DNA from 3 places in the Rhizobium sp. 01L419 genome. Region 1 is predicted to be linked to each of the others. Evidence: predicted binding sites of a transcription regulator. Region 1 holds the regulator's gene; each other region holds the start of a gene.

Region 1 (7,940 bases):
ACCTTGTAGGCGCCCTGGTATTCGGCAACTTCTTCGCCCATGACGAAGACGTTTTCATCGGCGCGCATTTCTTCGGCCATGGCGTCGCGGAGCGCTTCGCGCACCGTCATCGACACCATTTCGGTGCCAGCCGGGATTTCCGGGTCGTTCGGCACGAAAGCCTTGGGCTCGGCTGGGACGGGAGCGGCAGCAGAAGCACTGTTCGTCGGCTTCTCTTCCTGTGCAACCTGCGGAGCAGCGGCCGGAGCCTGCTGAACGGCGGCGGGAGCAGCGGAAATCGCGTCGGCCGATTCGCCGTCCTGCAGAAGGATGGCGATCTTGGCGTTTACCTTGACGTTTTCGGTGCCGGCCGGAACCAGCAGCTTGCCGATGACGCCTTCGTCGACGGCTTCTACTTCCATCGTCGCCTTGTCGGTTTCGATTTCGGCAATTACGTCACCGGAAGTGACCTTGTCACCTTCGTTCTTGAGCCACTTGGACAGCGTGCCTTCTTCCATCGTCGGAGAGAGGGCGGGCATGAGAATATCTATAGGCATGGGTTCCCTCCCCGATTAGAGCAGAATGTCGGTGTAGAGCTCGGACGCATCCGGCTCCGGATCAGCCTGGGCGAAATCGGCACTATCGGCGACGATGTCGCGGACTTCCTTGTCGATCGCTTTCAGATCGTCTTCAGTCGCCCAGCCCTTTTCCATGACACGCAGACGGACCTGCTCGATCGGGTCCTGCTCGGAGCGCATCTTCTGCACTTCTTCCTTGGTGCGGTACTTCGCCGGGTCCGACATGGAGTGGCCGCGATAGCGATATGTCAGCATTTCCAGGATGATCGGCCCCTTGCCGGAGCGGCAATGTTCGAGCGCCTCATCGGCAGCAGCCTTGACGGCACGAACATCCATGCCGTCGACCTGGATGCCAGGGATGCCGAAGCCGGAACCGCGCAGCGAATAGTTCGACTGCGCGGTAGCGCGCGCCGTCGAGGTGCCCATGGCGTAACGGTTGTTTTCGACGATATAGATGATCGGCAGCTTCCAGAGAGCAGCCATGTTGAAGCTCTCGTAAACCTGGCCCTGGTTGGCCGCGCCATCACCGAAATAGGCGATGGATACGCTGTCATTGCCACGGTAGCGGTTTGCAAAGGCAAGGCCTGTTCCAAGCGAAACCTGGGCACCGACGATGCCATGGCCGCCGTAGAAATGCTTCTCCTTGGAGAACATATGCATGGAGCCGCCCTTCCCGTGGGAATAGCCGTTGCGACGCCCGGTCAGTTCAGCCATGACGCCGCGCGCTTCCATGCCGGTAGCCAGCATATGGCCGTGGTCGCGATAGGCGGTGATAACCTGATCACCTTCCTTCTGGGCCATCTGCATGCCGACGACGACAGCTTCCTGGCCGATGTAAAGGTGACAGAAACCACCAATGAAGCCCATGCCGTAAAGCTGGCCCGCCTTTTCCTCGAAACGACGGATAAGCAGCATCTCGCGATATGCCTTGAGCTCCTCGTCCCGATCGAAATCGGCGATAGGACCGCCGTTCGATATCTTGCCTGCGGATTTCGCACTGTTTTTGCGGCTGGAAACGGTCGCGGTTTTGCGCAACGCCATTCAACCCTCCCTATGGGTTTATCGGTTCTCAGGTGGCGCGTACCATAGGGAAGAAAAATGACCACAGCAATGCCATAATTGCATGGCTCATATTCGCAGGTAAATTACTGATAAAGAACGAGAATTCTAGATTAACCCAAATTCGGTTAATTGCGGTAGTGATTGTAAATTACAATCTCGTCTGCGCGCGACATATTGAGCTGATACCGCGCCTTTTCGTCGAGCATATCCTTGTCCAGCGAGCCGTCGCTAAGAAGTGCAACGTGCGCTTCGAGATGCTCGCGCCTGGTCTTCAGCACAGCCAATTCCTTCTCGCGCGCGATACGTTGGCGCTCGAACGCCTCCGTCGCACGCAGACCATAATCACCATGGATGCAATGATAGCCGAAATAGGAGAGGAAGGCGACCGCCATGGCCGGAATGACGAAGCGACCGGTCTTTCTCTTCTTATGATGCTTTGTCCACATACACGCATGCTCTGTAACGCATTACCAATCCCTTCAATTTACCGCGCAGAGATTAACCGTTCATTGACTCAGAGTTGACGCAACAAAAAACCCGCGCCAAGGCGCGGGTTCCAAATGCCTGATTCATAAGATCGTATTAGCCGCGAATGATGGAACGGCCGGCATACTCAGCCTGAGGGCCGAGGCCTTCTTCAATGCGGATAAGCTGATTGTACTTGGCAAGACGATCCGAGCGCGACAGAGAGCCGGTCTTGATCTGGCCGCAGTTGGTGGCAACTGCGAGATCGGCGATCGTGGAGTCTTCCGTCTCGCCCGAGCGATGCGACATGACGGCGGTGTAGGCTGCCTTGTGCGCGGTGTTGACGGCGTCGAGCGTTTCCGTCAGGGAGCCGATCTGGTTGACCTTGACGAGGATCGAGTTGGCAACGCCCATGCGGATACCGTCACGCAGACGAGCCGAGTTGGTGACGAACAGGTCATCGCCGACAAGCTGGCACTTCTTGCCGACAAGATCGGTCAGCGTCTTCCAGCCTTCCCAATCGTCTTCTGCCATGCCGTCTTCGACGGAAATGATCGGGTACTTGCCGACGAGTTCGGCGAGGTATTCGGCCATTGCGCCCGGTTCGAGCGTGCGGCCTTCGCCTTCCATCACATACCTGCCGTCCTTGAAGAACTCCGTCGAGGCGCAATCGAGGCCGAGATAGATGTCCTCACCCGGCTTGTAGCCGGCTTTCTCAACCGACTTCATGATGAAGTCGAGGGCTTCCGGAGCGCTCTTCAGGCCCGGTGCAAAACCACCTTCGTCGCCGACATTGGTGTTGTGCCCCTGGGCAGCGAGTTCCTTGCGCAGCGTATGGAAGACTTCCGAGCCCATACGGACGGCTTCACGGATCGAATCTGCGCCAACCGGCAGGATCATGAATTCCTGGAAGTCGATCGGGTTGTCGGCATGAGCGCCGCCGTTGATGATGTTCATCATCGGAACCGGCAGAAGGCTTGCCGAAGCACCACCGACATAACGGTAGAGCGGCAGGCCGGAAGCCTCCGCGGCAGCCTTGGCAACAGCAAGCGAAACGCCGAGGATGGCGTTGGCGCCGAGGCGTGACTTGTTCGGCGTACCGTCGAGCTCGATCATGATCTTGTCGATCTGAATCTGGTTTTCAGCGTCGATGCCGCCGATCGCGTCGAAGATCTCGGTATTGGCGGCTTCGACGGCCTTTTCGACACCCTTGCCGAGATAGCGCTTGCCACCGTCGCGCAGTTCGACGGCTTCATGCGCGCCAGTCGAAGCGCCCGAGGGAACAGCCGCACGGCCCATGCTGCCGTCTTCGAGATAGACATCGACTTCGACGGTGGGGTTACCACGGCTATCGAGAATCTCGCGGGCGATGATATCGGTAATTGCAGTCATGGTTTTTTCCTGCTCGGTGGGTGGATAAATCGTTTGAAACCGTCTTAATCGAAGGTGCGCAAATTACAATGGCAGTTTGCGGCACCCTTCGGCATGCAGTTCCACTCGTCGCTATATTACGATCATGTCAGGCTTTTGACTGTCAGCCTTTAGCGATCGCGTCGAAAGCCAGCAGCTTTTCCAGAAGCCGCGGCATATCCTTGAGATAGACCATGTTCGGGCCGTCGCAGGGCGCGTTATCCGGGTCCTGATGAGTCTCGATAAAGACCCCAGCAACACCGACCGCCACGGCAGCGCGCGCGAGCGTCTCCACGAATTGCCGTTCTCCGCCGGAGGTTTCCCCCTGCCCGCCCGGCTGCTGGACCGAATGAGTGGCGTCGAAGATAACTGGCGCACCGGTGGCTGCCATGATCGGCAGGGAGCGCATGTCGGAGACCAGCGTGTTGTAGCCGAAAGAAGCGCCGCGCTCGCACAGCAGAATGTTCGGATTGCCACTCTGATTCAGCTTGCCGAGCACGTTCTTCATATCCCAAGGCGCCAGGAACTGGCCCTTCTTGACGTTGATGACGCGGCCCGTCTTGGCAGCAGCCACCAGAAGATCCGTCTGGCGAGACAGGAAGGCCGGTATCTGCAGGATATCAACGACCTTCGCTACTTCGGCGCATTGTTCTTCGCTGTGAATGTCGGTGAGAACCGGAATGCCGAGTTCCTTCTTGAGATCAGCGAATACTTCCAGCCCCTTCTCAAGGCCGACACCGCGTTTGCTCGACAACGAAGAGCGATTGGCCTTGTCGAAAGACGTCTTGTAGACAAGCCCGATGCCGAGCTTGGCGCACAGTTCCTTCAATGTGCCAGCCACCATGAACGCATGGTCGCGGCTTTCCATTTCACAGGCGCCGGCGATCAGCGACAAGCGGCCGGTATTGGAGAAGGTGACCTTACCGGCGCCCTCGCCGACCGTCACCTGGGAATTGGTATTGGAGCTCATGATGTTTCCTCGAAGGCGAAGAGCACGCCCTGGCCGGGCGCGGGCTTCACCAGAATACGGTTGCCCTTGCGTGTATAGGTCACCCCGTTAGCAGCCAAATGCGCTTCTGTCACGGCAAGATCGCCCGCATGGAAAAGGATCGCCCGCCCACGCAGGCCGCGATCGGTGTCCGGCGTCGCCAGATCGAAATAGGCCTCCAGACCCGCCGGGTTCATCAGACTGATCTTTGTGTTTGCCAGAGGAACTCTCACCCCAAAACCGGTCTCATCTGCGGCGTCGGCTCTTGCCACGCCACGGACGAATTCGCCGAAGGCCCAAGGCTCGGGCGCGGCTAGAACTATCTCGGCAATTCCGGTTACGCCGTTGACGTGAGCTTCGAGCGCGCTGCGGTCAGCAGGGAGCGGATTGACGCGTTCGACGGCGAAGAGAAAGAAATCCGGTGCCCGAAGGTCGCCGGCGAAGGCGAGCCGGAAGCCGGCAATGCTCTCCGTGCCATCCGGCATTTTCACGGGACGTTCGAACTGCAACACAGAACCAGCGCTAATGCCGCCTTTAACGAATCGAGCATGTTCATGCTTTGCATCCGCGGCACTGAAGGCGATAGCAGACAGGCCCTCGCTGCCGCATCGAAAACGAAAGGCCTGATCGCGGGCTGTGAAGACATTGCCGTCGCGCGCCGTCCTGTCGCTCTCCTCGACACTGGCGATGCCGAGCGGCTCGAGATAGCTCCTGTCGGCGAAGAAAACGCAGGCATTTTCCGTACCGAAGGGATGGCGCGCGTCCGGAGCGACGGTGAAGCCCAGCTTGCCCAACCTCTCGCGTGCAAGGGCGATATCGGTAACCGGCAAAACGAGATGATCGATCGCAAGCGTGTCTTGGGTCATCAGCTACTCTCCAGCAATCACAAGGAGATGTGCTTCAACAAGCCTTACGAAGCAAGGCCGGACGGGACGGGCGCCGACAAAAATAAAATTCTCAACACAATGGAGAGAAATTTTACGAAAATTTAGCCACTTGCGGAACACATATGGAACATATAGTGTCCGTTCTGGATTTGTTTCAATACTGGGGTCACACGCCGATGCTCACGCGCAAACAACAGGAACTTCTTCTTTTCATTCATGAAAGGATGAAGGAATCCGGCGTTCCGCCATCTTTCGACGAGATGAAGGACGCCCTGGATCTGGCCTCGAAATCCGGCATTCATCGGCTGATCACGGCGCTCGAAGAACGCGGCTTCATTCGCCGGCTTCCGAACCGGGCGCGTGCGCTCGAAGTCATCAAGCTGCCGGAAGCCTATAGCTCGAGCCTGCAGCCAAGGCGCGGCTTTTCACCAAGCGTCATCGAAGGCAGCCTCGGCAAGCCGCAACCTGTTGCGCCTCCCGCCGCGGCAAAGTCAGCACCTGCGGCCGACAACGGCAATTCGGTTTCCGTGCCGGTCATGGGGCGCATCGCTGCCGGCGTGCCGATTTCGGCAATCCAGAACAACACCCATGACATCACCGTTCCCGCTGATATGCTTGGCTCCGGCGAACATTATGCGCTCGAAGTTCGTGGCGACTCGATGATCGAAGCCGGCATCTTCGATGGCGATACCGTCATCATCCGCAACGGTAGCACGGCCAATCCGGGTGACATCGTCGTCGCACTCGTCGATGAAGAGGAAGCGACGCTCAAGCGCTTCCGCCGCAAGGGCGCATCGATTGCGCTCGAAGCCGCAAACCCCGCTTACGAGACTCGCATTTTCCCGCCGGATCGCGTCAAGGTCCAGGGCAAGCTCGTCGGCCTCATTCGTCGCTATCACTGACCGGTGACGGGCCAACATCAGCGAATGTGTCGCTACGCCAGTCATAGGCACGGTGGCGCATCCAGGGCCGTCGCAATGCGTCGAAGGTAGCGGCAACCGCAACTCCGCCATCTGTGAAACGAAGCTCGATCGCGCCTGTCTTGCGCAATGTTTCGCCAGTAAAGAGCATAGCTCCGGATCGGCAGCCGTCGAAACGCAGACGGACAGGGGTGACGACGATATCGGCCGTATCGCAGGCAGGGCCCAGATAGGCTGCATTGTCGATAACCGTCAGTTTCTTTCCATTGCCGAGCATGATGGCGCACCAGGCACCTTTCAGGCACGAGAACCGTGACGGCGAACCGATCGCGACACGTCTCATCGACTCTCTGGCTTCATTCTGTTGATCCCGCGAGAGCTGCAGTCTTTTGCCTTCGGGCGCAGTGGGCCTATTGGCAGCTTCCAGCGTGACTGGCTTCCTGTGCTCTTCGATGGCAAGCGCCCGCTGCCATTGTTCGAAGATGAAGGCGGGTGGCTTTTCGCGGTTCGAAGCTATCGCCTCTCCATCGACAACAGCAACGAGGCTACCGTCTTCGGCAATGGCGATGTCGGGCATTGCCTCTGATGGCAGCGCCGCGACAGCAAGCGTGGAGAGAGTGACGATTGCCGTTCCGATATGCCGCAGTCGAGTTCTGAGGAGGGTCAGCAGCAGAAAACCGAAAACGGCCGTCGGGAAGTACCAACCCGGCAAACGGCCCACATCGATATTGCCACCCCAGCTCGATACCGTCTTTGCGATTGTGATCACCAGATCGAGCCCGAAGCCTGCCACATGCCATGCCCAGCCGTCCAGGCCAAAGGGCATCAGCAGCATCGCCAGCATCCCAGCCGGCATGACGATGAAGGAAATCACCGGCATGGCCGCGAGATTTGCCGGCAGGCCGTAGGCTGTCAGCCGGTGGAAATGCTCAATCGAAAACAGCGCGGTAGAGAAGCCACCAATCAGCGACGTCAGGAAAATGCCACCAAAGAAACCGCCGACCACGAAGAGGGGTTTCATGATCGGCAGGTTGGCAAAGACATTCTCCCACATCGGCCGGCCTTTCCAGAGATCGTAGCCGGCGACCAGGGCAAGTGTTGCGGCAAAGGACATCTGGAAACTCGGCCCCAGCACCTCCGATGGCGAGATCGCAAGGATCACAAGAGCGGATAGCGCCACGTTTCTGAGGCTGATCGATGGCCGGTCAAAGAAGACGGCAACCAGCATGATGGCCATCATGATGAAGGCACGTTCAGCGGAGACGGCAAAGCCGGAGATCAGATAGTAGGCTGTCACCGCCGCGAGCGCACCGGCCGCCGCGATTTTCTTGGTCGGCCACGCCTGGGCAATGCCGGGAAAAAGGCTAAGGACGACGCGCAGGCCGACAAAAAAGATGCCGGCGGAAAGCGCCATATTGAGACCGGAGATCGCGACGATATGGGCAAGGCCGGACTGCCGCAGCGCGTCCGTCGTGTCATCCGAGATCGCCCGCCTCTCGTCGGTGACAAGCGAAGCGGCAAAGGCGCCGGTATCGCCCGGCAGGGTGGAGCGTATGCGATCGCCGATGCCACTCCTGAGGCGATAGAGCCATTCGAGTGTCGCCTCACCGACCGAGCCCGCTTGCTGTGGCTGCAAGGCAAGCTTTTTCGG
Region 2 (7,940 bases), on a different contig from region 1:
GCCCAACAATCCCGAGGGCACGCCGATCGAAGTCTTCGACGGCATTCGCAAGGGCACGGCTGGCGACCGCTCGCAGTTCTACCGTGACCTCACCATGCCCTTCTACGGCTTCAACCGCGATGGCGCCAAGGTCAACGAAGGCCTGCGCGAAACCTTCTGGCTGATGGGCATGGCCGGCGGCATCAAGGGCCACTACGATTGCATCCGCGAATTTTCAGAAGTCGATTACAGCGAAGACCTGAAGAAGATCGACGTTCCGGCCCTGCTCATCCACGGTGATGCCGACCAGATCGTGCCGATCAAGGCTGCCGCCGAAAAGGGCATCAAGCTTCTGAAGAACGGCACGCTGAAGGTCTATCCGGGTGCCCCGCACGGCCTCGCCCAGACGGAAGCCGACAAGTTCAACGCCGACGTTCTCGCCTTCATCAAGGCCTGAACCGCCTTTGCACTGATTTAGCGGCCGGCCGGGCCGAAGGAGATCACCTATGCTTCGTTTATCCCTAGCTTTTACCGTTCTTCTCGGCCTGGCCGGCGTCCCGGCCTATGCCGCCTCGCCGCAATTCGGCGTCGGCGCGCAATATGATACGACCCATGTCTATGTCGCGCCAGGCGACGTGGACGCCTTCGCCAAAAGCTTCCTCGCCACCTTCGGCGGCACCAGCACAAAGCAGGTGACGGCAACCGTCACGCCGACGCCGAGCAGCACTACATCGCAGCTTCTGCAGACGCCATCAGGCACCGTCTCGCTCTTCGGCTTCAAGACGCCGATCCCCTATCCCTTCGGTGCCGAACGATCAGGTTACCTCGTCACCGATCTCGACAAGGCGATCGCAGCCGCAAAGGCCGCCGGCGCCGATCTCATCGTCGCCCCCTTCCCGGATCCGATCGGCCGCGATGCCGTCATCCAATGGCCGGGTGGCGTCAACATGCAGCTTTACTGGCATACCACGGTGCCGAACTATCCGGCCTTTGCGTCCGTTCCGGAAAACCGCGTCTACGTCTCCGCCGACCGTGTCGCCGCCTTCACCCACGCCTTCCTCGCCTTCTCGCAGGGCAAGGTTATCACCGACGAGGAGAAGGCGCCGGGTATCGAGATCGGCCTGCCGGACAAGACTTTCCATCGCCTGCGCATCGACTCCATCTTCGGCCGCATGACCGTGCTCGTCACCGATGGCCAGCTGCCCTTCCCCTATGGCCGCGAGATGAGCGGCTATGAGACCGCCGATCTCGATGGAACGCTGCAGAAAGCCAAGGACAGCGGCGCCGAGATCCTCGTCGCGCCCTATCAGTCGGGCGACCGCCGCGCTTCCATGGTGGAATTCCCCGGCGGCTATATTGCCGAAATCCACGCCGTCGCGGCAAAGTAACGACACTAAACGATAAGAGGGAAAAAACGATGCGCCCAGCCCTGCCCGTGCTTCTGAGCCTTACCGGCGGTTATGTCGATACCGCCGGCTTCCTGGCGCTTGGCGGCCTCTTTCCCGCCCACGTCACCGGCAACTTCGTGACGCTGGGCGCGGCGCTCACTCACGGGACATCAGGCATCATCGCCAAGCTTCTGGCTCTGCCCGTCTTCTGCCTGACGATCCTCCTGCTGCGTTACATCACGCACAATGTCCCGGCCGGCGACGAGAAGGGCCTGCGCATCCTGCTCGTCATCAAGCTTATGTTCCTCATTGCCGGCGGCGCCTGCGCCATCTGGCTGTCGCCCTTTACCAACCCGGACGGCCTGCCGCTGGTCGCGACCGGCATGCTGCTCGTCGTCGCCATGGCGATCCAGAACGCCGCTCACCGCATCCATCTCGGCGCAGCACCCCCGAGCACGCTGATGACCGGCACCACGACACAGATCATGATCGACCTCGCCGACCTCGCCCATGGCAGTGCCGGCGATCAGGCAAAACCCCTAAAGACCCGCCTGTCGCGCATGGTGGTCGCTGTTTTCGCCTTCGCGCTCGGCTGCGGTCTTGCCGCTCTGCTTTACGCCACGGTCGGCACCTGGTGCTTTGCTCTGCCGCCGCTTTTTGCGCTCGTCTCGGTCTGCCTTGCCTTCGCTGGCCCTCAAACCGCCTGAAGCAGGTCGCGCAAAACTGTGCAGCGGTTTTGCGATTGCGACTTGCGTCAAACAAGGACTTGAGGATAGCTGAGCGCCTGGGAATGAAAGCAGAACAACTTTCTGGTCTTTCCTTCCCGAATCACTACATTACGCGGCATGAGCAATAGTTTCGACGATATGCCCTTCTTCGACGAGGAACCGGGCGAAACGCCGCGCAAGCCGCAACAGCCCGCCGCACCCGCCGGAAGAGCACCTGCCGCCGCCGGCGGTATCGCCGCCCGCGCCATGGCAGCCCGCGATGGCGGTCGCGCCGATTATCTCGCCGGCCTCAACCCGGAACAGCGTGAAGCAGTCGAGACGCTGGAAGGCCCAGTTCTCGTACTCGCCGGCGCCGGCACCGGCAAAACGCGTGTGCTCACCACTCGCATCGCCCATATCCTGTCGACCGGCCGCGCCTTCCCTTCGCAGATCCTGGCAGTGACCTTCACCAACAAGGCAGCGCGCGAGATGAAGGAGCGCATCGCGGTTCTCGTCGGCGGCGCCGTCGAAGGCATGCCCTGGCTCGGCACCTTCCACTCGATCGGCGTGAAACTTCTGCGCCGCCACGCCGAACTTGTCGGCCTGCGCTCCGATTTCACCATCCTCGATACCGACGATGTCATCCGCCTCATCAAGCAGCTGATCCAGGCCGAAGGCCTCGACGACAAGCGCTGGCCGGCCAAGCAGTTCGCCGGCATGATCGATACCTGGAAGAACAAGGGCCTCGGCCCCGCCGATATTCCGGAAGGCGATGCGCGCGCTTTCGCCAATGGCCGCGGGCGCGATCTCTATTTCGCCTATCAGAACCGCCTGTCGACGCTGAACGCCTGCGATTTCGGCGACCTTCTGATGCATCCGATCGCGATCTTTCGCAAGCAGCCGGATCTGCTCAAGGAATATCACCAGAAATTCCGCTACATCCTCGTCGACGAGTATCAGGACACCAACACCGCCCAGTACATGTGGCTTCGGCTTCTCGCCCAGCGCCCCAAGGGCGAGCTGCAGAATGTCTGCTGCGTCGGCGACGACGACCAGTCGATCTACGGTTGGCGCGGCGCGGAAGTGGACAATATCCTGCGCTTCGAGAAGGATTTCCCCGGCGCCAAAGTCATCAAGCTCGAGCGCAACTATCGTTCGACCGCCCATATCCTCGGCACAGCCGCCCATCTGATCACCCACAATGAAGGTCGCCTCGGCAAGACGCTCTTCACCGATCGCTCCGATCCGGATGATGCCAAGGTGCAGGTGCATGCCTCCTGGGATTCCGAGGAAGAAGCCCGCGCCATCGGCGAGGAAATCGAGCGCCTGCAGCGCGGCGATGCCGACGGCAGGAAGCATCTGCTCAACGACATGGCGATCCTGGTACGCGCCTCCTTCCAGATGCGCGAATTCGAAGACCGCTTCGTCACCCTCGGCCTGAACTATCGCGTCATCGGCGGCCCGCGCTTCTACGAGCGCCTCGAAATCCGCGACGCCATGGCCTATTTCCGGCTGGTCTCGCAGGGCGCCGACGACCTCGCCTTCGAGCGCATCGTCAACACCCCGAAGCGCGGCCTGGGCGACACGACAGTGCGCGCCCTGCACGACTATGCCCGCGCCCGCAACATTCCGATGCTCGCGGCCGCCGCCGACATCATCGAGACGGACGAACTGAAGCCCAAGGCCCGCAAAGCCCTCTTCGACGTGATTCAATCTTTCCGGCGATGGCAGGAACTGCTTGAAAACACACCACATACCGAGCTCGCCGAGCAGATTCTCGAAGAATCCGGCTATACCGACATGTGGAAGAACGACAAGAGCGCCGAAGCGCCAGGTCGGCTGGAAAACCTCAAGGAACTCATCCGCTCGATGGAGAGCTTCGAATCCATGCGTGGCTTCCTGGAGCACGTCTCGCTGGTCATGGATGCCGAGACCAACGAGAACCTCGACGCTGTCTCCATCATGACGCTGCACTCTGCCAAGGGCCTGGAATTCGACACGGTCTTCCTGCCCGGCTGGGAAGAAGGCCTTTTCCCGCATCAGCGCTCCCTCGATGAAACCGGCCGCGCCGGCCTGGAGGAAGAACGCCGTCTGGCCTATGTCGGCATCACCCGCGCCAAACACCGCTGCCACATCTGGTTCGTCTCCAACCGCCGCATCCACGGCCTCTGGCAGTCGACCATTCCCTCGCGCTTCCTCGACGAACTGCCGGAAACCCATGTCGAAGTCGCCGAGATGGAGCAGAATTACGGCGGCTACGGCCGCGGTGGCGGTTACGGCCAGTCGCGCTTCGACAAGGCCGATCCTTTCGCCAACTCCTATTCGACGCCCGGCTGGAAACGCGCCCAGGCCAACAAGACCGACGCCACCCGTGACAACTGGGGCAGCCGCTCCGGCCATGCGGTGGAGCGCATTGGCTACGGTGAAAGCGGGCCTCGCGGTCGCACCATCGAGGGCGAACTGGTAGCGAAGTCCACTGCCACCGAGCCCTCGCGCTTCGCCATCGGCGACCGCGTCTTCCACATCAAATTCGGCAACGGCTCCATAGCAGGTATCGAAGGCAACAAGCTGACCATCGATTTCGACCGCGCCGGCCAGAAGCGTGTGCTCGACGGGTTTGTGGAGCGGGTTTGACCATTCCATCGCCTTGGCCTTTCCAGGGAATCACAGGCCCAACTTTTCGCTCTTCTCCAGATGACAAAACGCCGCTTTGACCCGACTCGCAAACAGGCATAGCCCGATCACTGCCCGCCCATGAAAGGCAGGCTTCACAAGACCTTCAAAGGAGGTTCAAGTGACCAGTGTTTCACCTCTGGGCAGCGCGCTGACCCAGTATAAAGCCCCCCTCAATCCACTCGATACGAACGGCGATGGTGTCGTCTCGGCAGACGAACTTGCCGCCGCTTCCCAGTCCTCAACAACCAACGCAACGACGGCTGGTAAATCGTCCGCCGGCGACGACGGTTCTTCCGGCTCCGATGTCGTCCAGAAGATCACAGCCGATATTCTGAAGCTCATGCTACAGCTCCAGAAGACGGATGACAGCGACAGCCAGTCCGGCACCGATGCCGATGGGGACGGTTCCAAGGGAGCACTCGCTGCCCTGGATTCGAATGGCGACGGCAAGCTCACTACGTCGGAAATTCTTTCGGCCGACCCGCAGAAGATTGCCGCTGCCGGCGGTGACGATGATGACAGCGGCCTGATGGCCAAAGTCCTGACCGACATGCAGACTGCGCTTCGCGCATACCAGACGACCTATGGCAACTCGCCCGCCGCTGCCGGCGACAGCGACCAGACGGCCTGACGCAATGAGGCTCCGCCGGGGGAGCCTCGCTGAACAGGCAAAACGCTTTGATAGGCGCAGAGACAGCCTCCCCGCGCCCTCCGCTTGTGCTGGCGTGATTTATCGGAGAGGTTGCCAACATGATTGACCCTTCTTCGATCGACATGAAAGTCTTGCGGCAGATCGGCTGGGATCACTGGGATCCGATCGGCATCACGCCGTGGAAAGATCCGGCATGGCGCAGAGCTGTAGCCGACGAATACGATTCCTATCTTCTCCGCGCCGCCGGCATGATTCTCCAAAACTCTTCACTGGAAACAGTTGCGGCTTACCTAGACGAGATCGTCGTCATCAATATGGGGCTTGGGCCCGTTAGTGCTGCAATTCATGGCGCGTCGGTTCGAACCGTCGAAGCGATGGCCGCCTGTCTTCGAACCGAATCTCACGACGCACGAGATGTCCAATGACGGCAATCCCCACGCTACAAACCGAACGACTGATCCTGCGGCCTCCCGTGATGGAAGACTGGCCGGCCTACCACGCCCTGATGATCACCGATCGCGCCCTCTACATGGGCGGCCCGCACTCGACCAAGGCGGCCTGGGGCATGTTTTGCCATGACGTTGCCCTATGGACGCTTGAAGGCCACGGCGCCCTGATGATGGAGGATCGCGCCACAGGAGAATGCCTCGGCCAGGTCGGGATCAACTACGGCCCGCTTTTCCCGGAGCGTGAGCTGGGCTGGCTCGTCTATCGCCAAGCCGAGGGCAAGGGCTATGCCTACGAGGCCGCTGTCGCCTTGCGCGACTGGGCCTTTGCGGTGCGCGATCTGAAGACGCTGGTGAGCTACATCGCTCCCCAGAATGTGCGGTCGATCCGGCTTGCCGAACGACTGGGCGCCATACCGGATGCGATGGCAGAGCGTCAGGCCGGCGATGAGGACGATATGGTGTTCAGGCATCCGGTCCCGTAGTGCATGCATAAACTCTAATACAAAAGGCGAGATACTTGTCAAATTCGCGTATAGGACGAGCATCACCAGAAAAATTACCTTGATGCTGCCATTTGCCACCCTTCATACTAGAAATAGCACTTGCGCGTTGCCTCCCGGAAATCCACTAGTTGATTGCGCTGACACGGGTTGGCATTTTGCAGTGCGATATGCGTAAGGATGGCTTGATGAAGGCGTTGCTGCTCGTCGATATTCAGAATGGTTTCTGTCCCGGAGGCAATCTGCCGGTTCTCGATGGCCATGAAGTCGTTCCCGTCGCCAACAGCCTCATCGACAGCGGCAAGTACGATCTGATCGTCGCCTCGCAGGATTGGCATCCGGCCGATCACGGCAGTTTCGCCTCCTCCCACACCGACAAGAACCCTTTCGAAATGGGCGAACTCTCCGGCAAGCCGCAGATGCTGTGGCCGGATCACTGCGTGCAATATACGCGTGACGCCGAACTACACCCACAGCTCCACTCGGCGCAGATCGACCTCATCCAGCAGAAGGGCGAAAACAGAAACGTCGACAGCTATTCCGCCTTCCGCGACAACGATCAGCATGCCCTGACAGGTCTTGCCGATTTCCTGGTTGATCAGGGTGTCACCGAACTCGACGTCTGCGGGCTGGCGACCGATTATTGCGTGAAATTCTCCGCGCTCGATGCGCTGGAACTGATCCCTGGCGTCAAGGTACGCTTCATCGAGGATGCGAGCCGCGGCATCACGCCTGAAGGTGTCGCTGCCGCCATCGACGAGATGCGTGGACACGGCATCGCCTTGGTCAACAGTGCGGACGTTTTAAGCGAATAGGCGGCTCGTCGCTTTATTTCAGCAGGTAGGCGTCGAATGTCTCATCGCTTCCGGCAGTCGGCCCGAATCGCTTCAGGAGGCCTGTCGCACTCCGGAACGCGGAAATATTCTCCGGTGTGAGAGACAATTCCCAGACGTAGCTTTCCCGTACGGAGAGGGGCGCAGTAATCTGGTCAAGCCGTTGCGAAAGAAGGATGACGACAGGCACTCCCTCGCTTTGCCGCAAGTGGTTGGCCGTCTGCAGTACATCGGCAAGGCTGAGCGACAGGCGAGCGTTGCGGGTAAATCGCACGGTATTGCCGAAACGCTCTTCGCGCATGAGATAGGCGCGATTGGAGATGTAATAGGGCAAGGGTTCCACGAGATAATCGGGATCCGCGATGATAATCGCATCCTTGAGATCAGGGCGCGATTGCATAAGCGTGCCGAAATCCTTGCTTCGGCTCATCGGTATATCGGCAATGAAAGTCTGGTAGACCTTTTCGAGGCCGGCTACGACCTGCAGCGACAGCACTATCAGGAAGCACAGCTGGCCGATCCTTACGACGCGGCTCGCAGCGTCGTTGCCGGCAATGACCGGCGCCCTGTGCGGAGAACGTGAGGTCAAGGCGGTCATCGCGAGCATGAAAACCAGCCAGAGCGCCTGATGCCTGTATCCACCGGGATAGACAAAGGTAAAAAGCAGGCAAAGTCCGAGCAGCACACCCCCCGCCGCGATCATCGCTGGTGGCCGGCTCGCCAATCCCAACAGGCTACCATAGAGGAGAACGGACA
Region 3 (7,940 bases), on a different contig from region 1:
GCGTACGCGCCTGGACTGAAGCCAAGGAGATCGACGTCGTCATCACCACGGGCGGGACCGGCTTCACCGGTCGCGACGTGACGCCCGACGCGCTGGAACCGCTCTTCGAAAAGCGGATGGACGGGTTTTCGGCCGTGTTCCATCGTATTTCCTACGACAAGATCGGCACTTCGACGATCCAGTCGCGCGCCACGGCAGGTGTCGCCAATGCCACCTTCATCTTCGTGCTGCCGGGCTCGCCGGGTGCCTGCAAGGACGCGTGGGACGGCATCTTGAAGGCGCAGCTCGACTACCGGCAGATGCCCTGCAATTTCGTGGAGATCATGCCGCGTCTGGACGAGCACCTGAAGCGCGGCGCGACGAAATAGACCGGCTACAAGTGCGGCATTCCCTATGTCGCAAGGCCCGGCAGGGTGGGCATCGTTTCCCAGCTGTCACCGGACAGCAGCACGCAGCTTATGCCGTGAACATCCGTGACGACGAGCGTCCAGGTGCCGCTTTCGGCGGCATAAACCTCAAGAACGGCGTTCTGGTCGATCAATCCGACGGCCGTGAGCTTTTCAGCAAAATTGCTGTTCAGGAAATTGACGATCTCGGATCGGCCTGCGCAACTGCGCATCATCTGCGATGCTGCCGGATGCGGGTGCGCGATCACCAACATCGTCAATATGACCGCCAGCAGGCCGTGGACCATATCGCGTAGCATGACGCACCTCCTTTCGCCGGGAACCCGGCAGAAGAGGAGATTTTCGCTGACCTGTTCCGCCGTTCACCGGCATCCATGGCCATCCGTTACGAAGCGAGGCGCTTCGGCGGCGCCATAGCCAAATTATAGCGCGAAACCCTATTGGGCGCCATCTTTTCGCAATGTCGAGGAATACGGCAGCTACCGCGCAGCGCGGGCGACCCAGGAGGGAATCAATTCGCTGGAGAGCCGGTGCGGCTTCTGTGCCTTGACGAATTCGGTAAGGCGCATGCCGCTCGTTGCGGCTGAAATGGCAAGTTTCTTCGGAATGAGCAGGCCGAGTTCCAGTGGCGGCCTAGCACGACCGACTCGCTGGAAGAAGGGGCGGCGATAGCCGCGCGAGGCAGTAAAGCGTGCGGGGACCTTGTTCAACGCCACATATTCCGAGACCTCATCGATCCACCCCGCTTGCGGCCTCGCACCCGGCTCGACAAAGAGCAGCCATTCGCCGCGGGCTGAACGGATGATGTCCTTGATATCCCACTGCGAATGGAAACGGCAGCCGGCCGCATCCGCCACCCGCGAGGTGCCGTCGCGCGAGCCGTGATCGAGCACGACCACATCGCTGACGAGGCCTTCCACGGCGCCTGCCACCAATGCCGATAGAGTCTGGGCCAGCTCAGGTTCCTGATCCTGGCATTCAAGAACGACGGTCAACATTGCCTGTTTATAGAGCGCCGCACAAAATTTTGCCAGCGCGACTTTCCTCATTTTGTTCTTGCATTGTTCACGTTTTGCGGATAGGAATTTAATCATCAAAACGAGCGGGATCGAGCGTTTTCCGCCGCTGGAGAATCCGATGAGACCACAGTCCCTTGCAGGGCAGGACGCATTTGCGCCTGCCAATACGGCAGATATTGCCGACGCGATGATCGCGACCTCCGGGCTGCGCATCGAGGTCGACCGACGGCGCGGTCGTGGCGCGGGATTGAACCCCAGCGGCCGCTTCGAGCCCATGCAGCGCGAGACCTTCGACGACGGCTGGCAGAGCCTGGAAGAACTGCCGCCCTTCAGGACCGAAGTGCAGATCGAAAAGCCACGCACCGCTATCACCCGCAATGAGTCTCCCGATCTTTCCTTCGACCGATCGATCAACCCCTATCGTGGCTGCGAGCATGGCTGTATCTACTGCTTTGCCCGACCGACGCATGCTTATATGGGCCTTTCGGCAGGGCTGGATTTCGAAAGCAAGCTCTTCGCCAAGCCGGATGCGCCGAAGCTTCTGGAGCGCGAACTCGCCAAGTCGAGCTATAAGGTCCGCGTCATCGCGATCGGCACCAATACCGACCCATATCAGCCGATAGAGAAGGAATGGCGCGTCATGCGGCAGCTCCTCGAAGTGCTGAACAAGGCCAATCATCCCGTGGCGATCGTCACCAAGTCGGCGATGATCCTGCGCGACCTCGATATCCTCACGGAGATGGCGGCAAAGAACCTCGTTCGGGTCGGCATTTCTGTGACGACGCTCGACCGCAAGCTTGCGCGCCTCATGGAGCCGCGGGCATCGACACCGACGCGCAGGCTGGAGGCGATCCGTATGCTTTCCGAGGCTGGTGTGCGCACGTCAGTGATGGCCGCGCCGGTCATCCCCGCGCTCAACGACCACGAGCTGGAACGCATCCTCGATGCTGCCAAGGCGGCGGGTGCTGAAGAAGCGAGCTATGTGCTGCTGCGGCTGCCGCTCGAGGTGAGCCCGCTGTTCCGTGACTGGCTGCTGCAGAATTATCCTGATCGTTATCGCCATGTCATGTCACTGGTGCGCTCGATGCGCGGCGGCAAGGATTATGACGCAGAGTTCGGCAAGCGCATGAAGGGTGCGGGACCCTATGCCTGGCAGATCGCCCGCCGTTTCGAGATGGCGGCAAAGCGGCTTGGGCTGACCCGTCGAAGCCTTGCTCTGCGCGACGACCTGTTTGTGCCGCCCAATGGCAGCGGCGTGCAGCTTTCGCTGCTCTGACTGATTGTTTTGCGTAAGGCGTGAAGAAGACCTGCCCTGCGTCTTCTGCCTTGCGCAATTCCCGCGGATGGCCGTGACCGCACCATCCGCCGGACCGCCCCCGGCCGTCGCCGCCCTGATCCGGGGGCTTGCAGGAAATCGGGTTGGCGTGCGAGGTTCAACCGCATGAAACGTCGCACGTCACCCGATTCTCCTCTGCTCTTTGAAGAGGTCCCCCTCGTGCCGGATTTCCGGCTTGAGCTGAAAGCCCGCAAGGCTGGCCACTGGCCTGTCGCGGGCGCAGATGAGGCCGGACGCGGACCGCTTGCCGGACCTGTCGTTGCTGCAGCCGTGATCCTCGATCCCAAGCGTATCCCCGAGGGGCTTAACGATTCCAAGCAGCTTTCGGCGCAGCGGCGCGAGGAGTTGTTCGTCCAAATTCTTGCGACCGCAACAGTCTCCATCGCCTCCTCCAGTTCCACACGCATCGACGAAACCGATATCCGCAAGGCAAGCCTTGACGCCATGCGCCGCGCGATCTGCGGCCTTGCCATACAGGCAAGTTATGTGCTGACGGATGGGCTGGATGTGCCGACAGGGCTCGACTGCCCTGGGCAGGCCGTGGTGAAGGGTGACGCGCGATCCGTTTCGATCGCGGCCGCCTCCATCGTGGCAAAGGTTACGCGCGACCGAATGATGGCGCGGGCGCATCTGGTGTTTCCCGAATATGGTTTTGCCGCTCATGTCGGATATGGCACGGCGCAGCATCGTTCCGGCATCGAGAAGCACGGGCCGTGCACCCTACACCGACTGAGCTTCCGGCCACTCCGCAAGGACGGCGTCGTGGGAGACGTGAATGGGGGAATGCTGGAGGAGTAAACTCCAGTGCGATATCCGCCTCGTCTTTGCGAACCACAGGGGGCGGGACACCATTTGCATCATATAGAGCGTTTCTGAGGTAGGTTCCTACGGAGCGGCTCTCTTTGCGGCGCGGCGCAGCCATTATAAGATCACACATCACGCCAATCACGCAGCATCTGCCAAAAACAAAAAGCCCCACCGAAGCGGGGCTTTCCAATCCTATAGAGCTGCAGCTCAGTTCAGACGAGTTTTCACTTCGCCGACGGCCTGACCGAAAAGCTCGGACTGAACCTTGCCATCAGCCTGTTTGCCGATAACGGATTCAGCGGCTGCGATGGCGAGATCGACTGCAGCAGAGCGAACAGCCTTCATTGCGTCGGCTTCGGCCTGCTTGATCTTCTGCTCGGAAAGAGCCGTGCGATTGGCGACGAATTCTTCCGTTTTCTTCTTCGCTTCAGCGGTCAGCATTTCGGCTTCGCGCTCGGCAGCTGCCACGATGTGCGCGGCTTCAGCTTCGGCTTCCTTGCGCTTGCGCTGGTATTCGGCGAGCAGGTGCTGGGCTTCCTCGCGCAGACGCTTGGCTTCAGCCAGCTCGTTGCGGATCTGGTCGGCGCGATCGTCAAGCGACTTCGCCATCAAGCCCGGAACCTTCAGGTAAACAATCAGCGCCAGGAAGAGAACGAGGCCAACGAAGGCGAAGAAAGTTGCATCAAAAGCAAATTCCATCGATCAAGCCTCCTTCTTGACTGCTGCAACGGCAGCAGTGACATCAGACTGGGCAACCGAGCCGCCGATGAGCTGCTCGACAACAGCTGCTGCGGTTTCCTCGGCGATGGCACCGACATCAGCAAAGGCCTTTGTCTTCACGTCGGCGATACGGGCCTCGGCGGCCTTCAGCTTTTCGGTCAGGCTTGCCTCGACCGCGCGACGATCGCCCTCAGCCTTTACCTTGGCAGCATCGCGAGCGGCAGTGCCGATCGAGTTTGCCTTGGAACGGGCAGCGGCGAGTTCGCCTTCATAGGTTGCGACTGCGGCATCAGCTTCCGCCTTCAGGCGGCCGGCTTCTTCGACATCCTGCGAGATGCGGTTGTGACGCTGCTCGAGGATGGCACCGATGCGCGGTGCGATGACCTTTTGCATGAGCAGGTAGAAAATGACGAACGTGATCACCAGCCAGAGAAGCTGGGATGCATAGGTCGACGTATCGAAAGGCGGGAAAGGTCCGCGTGCGTGGCCGCCCTCGGCGACGCCAGTCTCGGTATGGACCTCGCCGGCAGCCGGAGCGGCATGCGCATCCGTCGCGGTTCCCGCCGGTGCCTCTTCAGCGTAGGCCGGGGTCACAAAGTACATGCTCACCTCCAGGTGTACTGCAAATGCAAAGGATCACGGCTCGCTGTTCGCAGGCCGTGATCCATCAATCCACCGATATTAGACGGCGAAGAGGAGGAGAAGAGCGACGAGCAGCGAGAAGATGCCCAGAGCTTCCGTAACGGCGAAGCCGAATACCAGACGGCCGAACTGGCTGTCAGCGGCAGACGGATTGCGCAGAGCGCCGGAGAGGTAGCTGCCGAAGATATTGCCGAGGCCGAGAGCCGTACCGGCCATACCAAAGCAAGCCAGACCTGCACCGATGAACTTTGCTGCTTCCGCGTCCATGTTGAACTCCTTTAAATGGTTGTTGCGGCGAATGACTGACGCCCTTTGACGTCGATGTCGTTATCCTTAGTGCCCGCCCGGATGGATCGCGTCATTGAGGTACATGCAAGTCAGCACCGCAAAGACGTAAGCCTGAAGGAAGGCGACGAGGAACTCGAGACCGGTCAGGGCGACGGTCATGATGAGAGGAAGTACGGCTCCGCCGACACCGACTGCACCGAGGGCTCCAAGCGAGGCGACAAAGCCTGCGAACACCTTCAATGTGATGTGACCAGCGAGCATGTTTGCGAAAAGACGAACAGAGAGCGAAATCGGGCGGGACAGGAAGGAAATGATTTCGATCGAGACGACCAGCGGCAACAAAATGCCCGGCACGCCCGATGGCACGAAAACATTGAAGAAGTGGAAGCCGTGCTTATAGAAGCCGTAGACGAGAACCGTGCCGATGACGAGGATCGCCAGCGCAAAGGTGACGATGATCTGGCTGGTAATCGTGAAGAAATACGGGAACATGCCGAGCAGGTTTGCCGTCAACACGAACATGAAGAGCGAGAAGACCAGCGGGAAGAACTTCATTCCCTTGGTGCCTGCGCCTTCCTTCAGCATGCCGGCGATGAACTCATAGGACATTTCGGCGAGCGACTGCGAACGGCCCGGAACAATGGCGCGATTCGTGGTCGAGAAATAAAGGAAGCCAGCAGCGACGGCAGCCGAAGCCACCATGAAGAGAGATGCGTTGGTGAACGAGAAATCAATCCCGCCGATCTCGATCGGCACAATCTTGAAGATCTGGAACTGATGAGTCGGATCGTTTGACACCGGTTGCTCTCTCTCTTTGGCCCGCCCGAGAGGCGGAAATTGCACTGGGCCAGACGGCCCTATTTATCAACGTTTTGGCGATCAAGGGGTTGGGAAACCTTCCCCGCAGCGCGCAAAACATTCAAAACGCCGGCACAGAATCCAAGAAGCAGAAGAACAATCAACCCCCAAGGCGTCGTGCCAACAAAATGGTCGAAGAGATAGCCGAGCACAGCACCGACAACGATGGCGGAAATGAATTCGCTGGAGAGTTTCATCGCCTGGGCATAACCTTTACGGCTCTGCTCGGCGCTCGCCTCTCTTGCCTCTTCTTTCCTGTCATCGACACGCTTGGAGGCGAGTTCCGCTCCCAGCTGCCGACGGCGCTGCTCAAGACTTTCTTCGCGGTCATCCGCCATCGTGCTCTCCTCCGCTCCCGTCGCCCGCAATCCCGCTACCCCGGTTTTCCGGACCACGGACGCAAAGGTTAAAGAACCTTCCGGCCCGTTCTGAAGTCGCGCGCAACATAGTTTTAGGGATTAGCATAGTCAAGGCGTAGAGAGCTTGTGTCCAGCCATAAAATAACCAAAAGAAATCAAAGTCTTAAACGGAATTTTGTCACTCTGAGCCGATTTCACCTAAAGAATCCGTCTTCGAACGGCGCCGGACGGCAAAAAATCGGCAATCAGCGGCCGTTTTGCCTCAACTCCAGCCACCGCCATAGGTGCGATAGAAGACATGCATGCCGATGCGGCCGACCTTTTCCATGGTTCTGGCCCAATTCGGACGGACGTAGACAGCATGATAGTGCGTGGCCGAACCGACCTGCGGCAGCCAGATCCTGCCGGCGGTTACGGCCATCGCCACATCGCGAGCGACGCGCCAGTGATACTGCGAATTCACGCGGTCCTTGATGCTGTCGCAGGCGAAGGAAAACTGGCAGCGGTTGCGCCAGTCTTCGTTCTGATAGACGACGCCGCAGATGGTCTTGGGATAGGCCGGGTTACGGACGCGGTTGAGGATGACCTGCGCGACAGCCGCCTGCCCTTTCACGGATTCACCGCGCGCCTCGAAATAGATGCCTGAAGCCAGGCATTGTTGCTCGCCGGCAGAAAAGACACCGGGCGGCAGGACGCTCGCGGCCCAGGCATGGTCCTTCGGGCCGATCTGCGGCACGAAACGGCCTTCATCCGTGTCGGTCAGGATCGAATCGAAGGGCGACTGGCGGGAATAATCCGGCGCTGCAGGCGCATAGGCCGTCGCCAGCACGTCCGCCTTGTTGCTGGTCACGAGGCTTGCCAGCATGGCCGGCATGGCATTGTCCTGCTGCGGAACCGGCTCCTTCTTATAGAAGGCCGTGGCGATTTCGATTTCCTTGCCCATGATCTTGGGCTTCACGAAAGCGGATTTGTCCTTGAGATCGAAGTCCGGGCGGAAGAGAAGCTTGGTGCGCTGAAGGATAGAGCCAGCCGAGAAATCCTTCGGCGGCTGCATCTTTTCCACTGCGACGACACGTCCCTTCTTGGCATTGCGATTGACACGATCCTCGTCCGGGGTCTCCTCATCGCCCTTCTTACCAGCAACGAAGGCAACCTTGCGGCCGTCGGGCAGCACCATGCCGGCACCGGCTGCGATCGAGCCGGTAGCAGCGGGATCAGCAAAGGCAAGTTCAGCCTGGTGGATTGAGCCAGCCGGCGAATTGGTCAGAACCATGCGCCAGCTTTCGCCGTCATTGTCGAGACCGGCGAGCATGGTGGCAAGATCGGCGTGAGAAGCAACGCTCGGGAAGATCAGCCATCCGGCCACGCCGAAAATCGCTGGAGAGACCCAGTTCTGGGGCAAGAGACGCAGCTTGCTGCGGGAGCGGCCATTTCGACGCAACGCGGACTCCAGGCATGGGACGCAGGAACAGTCCCAAGAAAATCTCGCATTAACCTTGATAGC

What was found. The regulator LexA, encoded in region 1, represses DNA repair genes until DNA is damaged. The targets are predictions, from matches to a motif close to TGTTCNNNNTGTGTTCNG.
Region 2: a site for LexA is predicted at 2,154-2,171, ahead of AC1DUP_RS02925 (ATP-dependent helicase). Genes of this name have one in related genera too.
Region 3: a site for LexA is predicted at 1,459-1,476, ahead of AC1DUP_RS33050 (PA0069 family radical SAM protein). Genes of this name have one in related genera too.

What each region holds. Positions count from the first base shown of each region.
Region 1 is NZ_JBFTSM010000019.1:111,181-119,120, forward strand. It holds gene AC1DUP_RS29830 (pyruvate dehydrogenase complex E1 component subunit beta) at 1-536, opposite strand, end outside; gene pdhA (pyruvate dehydrogenase (acetyl-transferring) E1 component subunit alpha) at 552-1,598, opposite strand; gene AC1DUP_RS29840 (FtsB family cell division protein) at 1,745-2,065, opposite strand; gene eno (phosphopyruvate hydratase) at 2,202-3,476, opposite strand; gene kdsA (3-deoxy-8-phosphooctulonate synthase) at 3,619-4,464, opposite strand; gene AC1DUP_RS29855 (VOC family protein) at 4,461-5,348, opposite strand; gene lexA (transcriptional repressor LexA) at 5,546-6,271, shown strand; gene AC1DUP_RS29865 (ComEC/Rec2 family competence protein) at 6,252-7,940, opposite strand, start outside.
Region 2 is NZ_JBFTSM010000001.1:585,687-593,626, reverse strand. It holds gene AC1DUP_RS02940 (alpha/beta fold hydrolase) at 1-436, shown strand, start outside; gene AC1DUP_RS02935 (glyoxalase) at 486-1,367, shown strand; gene AC1DUP_RS02930 (YoaK family protein) at 1,397-2,074, shown strand; gene AC1DUP_RS02925 (ATP-dependent helicase) at 2,213-4,708, shown strand; gene AC1DUP_RS02920 (EF-hand domain-containing protein) at 4,869-5,381, shown strand; gene AC1DUP_RS02915 (hypothetical protein) at 5,501-5,827, shown strand; gene AC1DUP_RS02910 (GNAT family N-acetyltransferase) at 5,824-6,333, shown strand; gene pncA (bifunctional nicotinamidase/pyrazinamidase) at 6,540-7,166, shown strand; gene AC1DUP_RS02900 (hypothetical protein) at 7,180-7,940, opposite strand, start outside.
Region 3 is NZ_JBFTSM010000025.1:16,215-24,154, forward strand. It holds gene moaB (molybdenum cofactor biosynthesis protein B) at 1-368, shown strand, start outside; gene AC1DUP_RS33040 (hypothetical protein) at 392-706, opposite strand; gene AC1DUP_RS33045 (glycosyltransferase family protein) at 887-1,405, opposite strand; gene AC1DUP_RS33050 (PA0069 family radical SAM protein) at 1,545-2,702, shown strand; gene AC1DUP_RS33055 (ribonuclease HII) at 2,868-3,560, shown strand; gene AC1DUP_RS33060 (F0F1 ATP synthase subunit B) at 3,777-4,268, opposite strand; gene AC1DUP_RS33065 (F0F1 ATP synthase subunit B) at 4,272-4,892, opposite strand; gene AC1DUP_RS33070 (F0F1 ATP synthase subunit C) at 4,971-5,198, opposite strand; gene AC1DUP_RS33075 (F0F1 ATP synthase subunit A) at 5,265-6,017, opposite strand; gene AC1DUP_RS33080 (AtpZ/AtpI family protein) at 6,077-6,415, opposite strand; gene AC1DUP_RS33085 (cell wall hydrolase) at 6,699-7,877, opposite strand.